Regions from separate parts of the Nocardiopsis sp. NPDC057823 genome, predicted to be linked through region 2. Evidence: riboswitches for the same ligand, from Rfam matches in the RefSeq annotation. Region 2 holds a riboswitch; the other holds the start of a gene.
What was found. Region 2 has a riboswitch for cobalamin ahead of metE (5-methyltetrahydropteroyltriglutamate--homocysteine S-methyltransferase). Riboswitches for the same ligand answer to the same signal wherever they lie in the genome.
Positions count from the first base shown of each region.

Region 1: it holds a riboswitch for cobalamin, as region 2 does, so the genes downstream of both, ACFVNO_RS15325 (VWA domain-containing protein) here and metE (5-methyltetrahydropteroyltriglutamate--homocysteine S-methyltransferase) in region 2, are expected to answer to the same signal.

Region 1 is NZ_JBHVLR010000008.1:16,413-18,602, forward strand. It holds gene ACFVNO_RS15325 (VWA domain-containing protein) at 1-1,156, opposite strand, end outside; cobalamin riboswitch at 1,182-1,320, opposite strand; gene cbiE (precorrin-6y C5,15-methyltransferase (decarboxylating) subunit CbiE) at 1,373-2,190, shown strand, end outside.
Region 2 is NZ_JBHVLR010000010.1:66,790-68,979, reverse strand. It holds gene ACFVNO_RS17660 (polysaccharide deacetylase family protein) at 1-513, opposite strand, end outside; cobalamin riboswitch at 768-947, shown strand; gene metE (5-methyltetrahydropteroyltriglutamate--homocysteine S-methyltransferase) at 1,105-2,190, shown strand, end outside.

The DNA of each region.
Region 1 (2,190 bases), on a different contig from region 2:
GACTCTGGCCGTCCCCGGGGGCGTCCGGGGCCTGCGGAGCGTCGGCGTCCCCGGGGCCGCCGTCTTCGGCGGGGCCGTCCGCCCCGTCCGGCCCCGGCGGCCGCGGGGGGTCGGGCGGCGGGTCCCCGTCGCCGAGGACCCGGTCGAGGAGCTCCTCGTCCAGGCCTGGAGCGTCGAAGGGGTTGCGGCGCCGCCGGTGCGGCAGCGCCAGCAGGGCGGCGCGGCGGATGTCGGCCCGGGTGACGAAGGCCCGGCCCTCCCAGGCGGCGTGCGCCAGGGCCGTGCGGGCGGTGACGATGTCGGCGCGCAGGCCGTCGACCTCGAACGCCGCGCACACCTGCGCGATCTTCAGCAGCGCGGCCTCGGAGAGCCGGGCGCCCCGGACGGTGTCCCGGGCCGCGGCGATGCGCTCGGCGAGCGCCTTCTCCGCGGCCCCGTAGCGGTCGGCGAAGGCCGCGGCGTCGGAGTCGTAGGCCATGCGCCTGCGGACCACCTCGACGCGGGCGGCGGGGTCGGCGGGCGCGCGGACCTCGACGGTGAGCCCGAACCGGTCCAGGAGCTGCGGGCGCAGTTCGCCCTCCTCGGGGTTCATCGTGCCGATGAGCAGGAACCGGGCGGGGTGCTCCACGGAGAACCCGTCGCGCTCCACGGTCACCCGGCCGGTCGCGGCGGCGTCGAGGAGGAGGTCGACCAGGTGGTCGTGGAGCAGGTTGACCTCGTCCACGTAGAGGAGGCCCCGGTGGGCGCGGGCCAGCAGCCCTGGCTCGTAGGCGACCCTGCCGTGCGTGAGCGCCTGCTCCAGGTGCAGGGAGCCCAGCACCCGGTCCTCGGTGGCGCCCACGGGCAGCTCGACCAGGCGCACCGGGCGGCTCTCCACGGCCGTGCCGGGCGGGAACGGCCCGTCCGGGGACTCCTGCGCGGGGTCGGCGGGGTCGACGGAGAAGCGGTCGCCCGGGTGGACCTCAACCGGGGGCAGCAGGGGGGCGAGGGCGCGCACCGCCGTGGACTTGGCGGTGCCCTTCTCCCCGCGCACCAGGACGCCCCCGATCTCGGGGGAGACGCTGGCCAGGACCAGGGCCAGGCCCAGGTCGTCCAGCGGTTCGGTGTCGCAGCCGACGATCGCCGAAAAGGGGTAGTGCGATGGCCGCAATGGCATGTGAGGCTCCCGCTCGTTTCGCCATGGGTCTGAACGGGTGCGGGGCCGGTCTTCGGACTTGCCGGGTCCCCCTCCTCGGGGGCTCGGTTCACCGCAGCGGGCCTGTGCCGGAATCTCACCGGCTTCCCAGATTCTCCCCGACCGCCCTTCCCACCGTTTCCGAAGGTGGGGAGGCCGGGGCACCTCGCACCAGGGTTCGACGATAGCGTCCACCCCATGAGCACCGACACCCGCCCCACCCCCGTCCCCCGTGTCACCGTCGTCGGCGTCGGCGCCGACGGCTGGGCGGGGGTGCCCGAACGGTTGCGGAGCCTGGTGCTGGAGGCGGACACGCTGCTGGGCGGGCGCAGGCACCTGGCGATGGTGCCGGACCGGCGGGGGCAGCGCCGGGAGCCCTGGCCCTCCCCCCTGCGGGAGGGGCTGCCCGGGCTGCTCGCCTCCTGCCCCGGCCGGGGCGTGGTGGCCCTGGCCTCCGGCGACCCGCTCGTGTCGGGGGTGGCGGCCACGCTCATCGACCTGCTGGGCGCGGACGCGGTGCGGGTGGAGCCCGCCCTGTCCTCGGTCGCGCTGGCCCGGGCGCGGATGGGCTGGCCCGCGGAGCGGTGCGCGGTGGTGACCCTGGTCGGGCGCGACCCCCGGCTGCTGCTGCGCTGGCTGTCCCCCGGGGCACGGCTGCTGGTGCTCTCCTCGGACGCGGGCACCCCGGCCCTGGCGGCCGCCCTGCTGAGCGGCGCCGGGTACGGGGGCACCCGCATGACCGTGCTCGGGGACCTGGGCTCGGACGCCGAGTCGCGCTTGGAGGGCACCGCGGACGGGTGGCCCGGGGTGGACCCCGCGTCCGTGCCGGCGCTGCACGTCCTCGCCCTGGAGCTCGACGGGCCGCCCGGGTACGGGCTGGCCGCCGGGCTGCCCGACGACGCCTACGAGCACGACGGGCAGCTCACCAAGCGCGACCTGCGCGCCTGCGCCCTCGCCCGGCTGGCGCCCGCCCCGGGGCTGCACCTGTGGGACGTGGGCGCGGGCGCGGGGTCGGT
Region 2 (2,190 bases):
CAGCGACTGCGAGCCGCGGGTGACGCCGTCGCCGGTGTCGTACCAGTAGGTGGAGTGGAACTCCCGGGTGCCCTCGGAGTCGGTCTCCTCGCCCGTCATGCGCACGCCGACCAGGCCGTCGGAGGCGGCGGTGATGTTCCACCCCGCCGTGTAGGACTCCGCGCCCGGGTTGGCGGCGTCGAACGCCTCCACGTCGGCGCCCAGCCTCCCGCGCAGGAACTCCGTGAGCGGCTCGGCGTTGGGCAGCACCGGGAAGGACACCTCGGTGGCGACCCCGTCGTACTCCAGCTCCTCCGTCTCCACCCCGGTCAGGGCGGCCTCGTCGACCACGGTCAGCGCGTCGGGCTCGCCGGTGGCGGGGATGCGCTGCTCGATGGCGTCGGCCAGGCCGTGCGCCACGCCCCCGGCCGGGCCCGCCCCCAACGACTCCGGTGGTCGCACCGACAACAGCACCATGCCGGCCAGGACCACGAGGGAGACGCCCACCGTGATGACCGGGTGGTCGGGGGTCATGGCGGTTCGGGGCAGCTTGTTCACCAGGGGTTCTCCGCGTCCATTTCGCAGACGAACGTGCACGGGGCCGGCGGGGGCGCCACCGTGCGACGTCTTCATCGGGTGTGACGCCGCCCACGGGCGGAGGGTTCGGACTCCGGGGCGGCGAGGGGCACAGGGGGCATGCCGGGGGGCAGGGGCGAGGGGATGTCTCCCTATACTCGCAGGCGTGGAAGGTTCGTGCGCCATCCTTCCGCCCGGGGCGATCCCGGGCCGGTGGCGCGCGTCGCAAGAGGGAACCCGGTGCGAATCCGGGACTGCCCCGCAGCGGTGTACGGGAACGACCCCCGCCATGGAGCACTGGTGGACCGACCGGAGAGGTCGGGGACCGGGAAGCGGCGGGCATTAGGAGACCGGTGGCCCACCGGTCGCGCCCGTGAGTCCGAAGACCTGCCTCCACCCGGCGGCGCACCCGTGCCGCCGGTGGTCCCGTGCCCCGAGGGAGGGCCGAGGTCGGCACCCGTGGGCGCCCGTCGAGCGGCGCCCCACCGGCGTGCCCCCTCGCCGACCCCGGGCACGGTACCCGGCTTTCGACGAGGGAGAAGAAGCTTCATGAACACCTCCGGACCCGCCGTGCGGTCCACGGTGCACGGCTACCCGCGCATCGGTCCCGACCGCGAGCTCAAGCGCGCCGAGGAGTCCTACTGGAAGGGCGCCTCCACCGCCGCCGCCCTGGAGGAGGCCGCCGCCGGCCTGCGCCTGGACACCTACGCCCGGCTGCGCGCCGCCGGGATCGACGACATCCCCTCCAACACGTTCTCCTACTACGACCAGGTGCTGGACACCGCCGTCCTGTTCGGCCTGGTCCCGGAGCGGTTCGAGGACCCGTCCGCGGCCGCCGACGCCGACGGGCGGCTGCGCCGCTACTTCGCGCTGGCCCGCGGGGTCCAGGGCGCCCCGCCCCTGGAGATGACCAAGTGGTTCGACACCAACTACCACTACCTGGTCCCGGAGCTCTCCCCGGCCGTGCGGCCGCGCGTCGCCGGCGACAAACCCGTCGCCGAGTTCCGCGAGGCCCTGGAGGCCGGGTACCCCACCCGCCCGGTGCTGGTCGGCCCGCTGACCTTCCTGCTGCTGTCCAAGGCCGCCGACGACGCACCGCGGGGCTGGTCGCCCATCGCGCTGCTCGACGACCTGCTGGAGGCCTACGGCCGCGTGCTGGCGGACCTGCGCGCCGCCGGCGCCGAGCAGGTGCAGCTGGACGAGCCGGTGCTGGCCACCGACGAGGGCCGCGCCGCCCTGGCCCACCTGGAGCGCGCCTACGGCGTCCTGGGCGGGCTCGCCGACCGCCCGGAGATCCTGGTCTCCACCTACTTCGGCTCCATCGGCGCCGACGCCCTGCGCGTCCTCAAGGAGTCCCCGGTCGAGGCCGTGGGCCTGGACCTCGTCACCGACGCCGAGGGCATCGCCGACCTGACCGCGGTCTCCGGTCTGGGCTCCACCCGCCTGGTCGCGGGCGTGGTCGACGGCCGCAACGTCTGGCGCACCGACGTCCCGGCCGCCGTCGCCACCCTGGGCACCCTGCTGGGCCTGGCCGACGGGATCTCCGTGAGCACCTCCTGCTCGCTGCTGCACGTGCCCATCGACCTGGACGCCGAGACCTCGCTGCCCCCGGAGCTGCGCGCGGCGCTGGCCTTC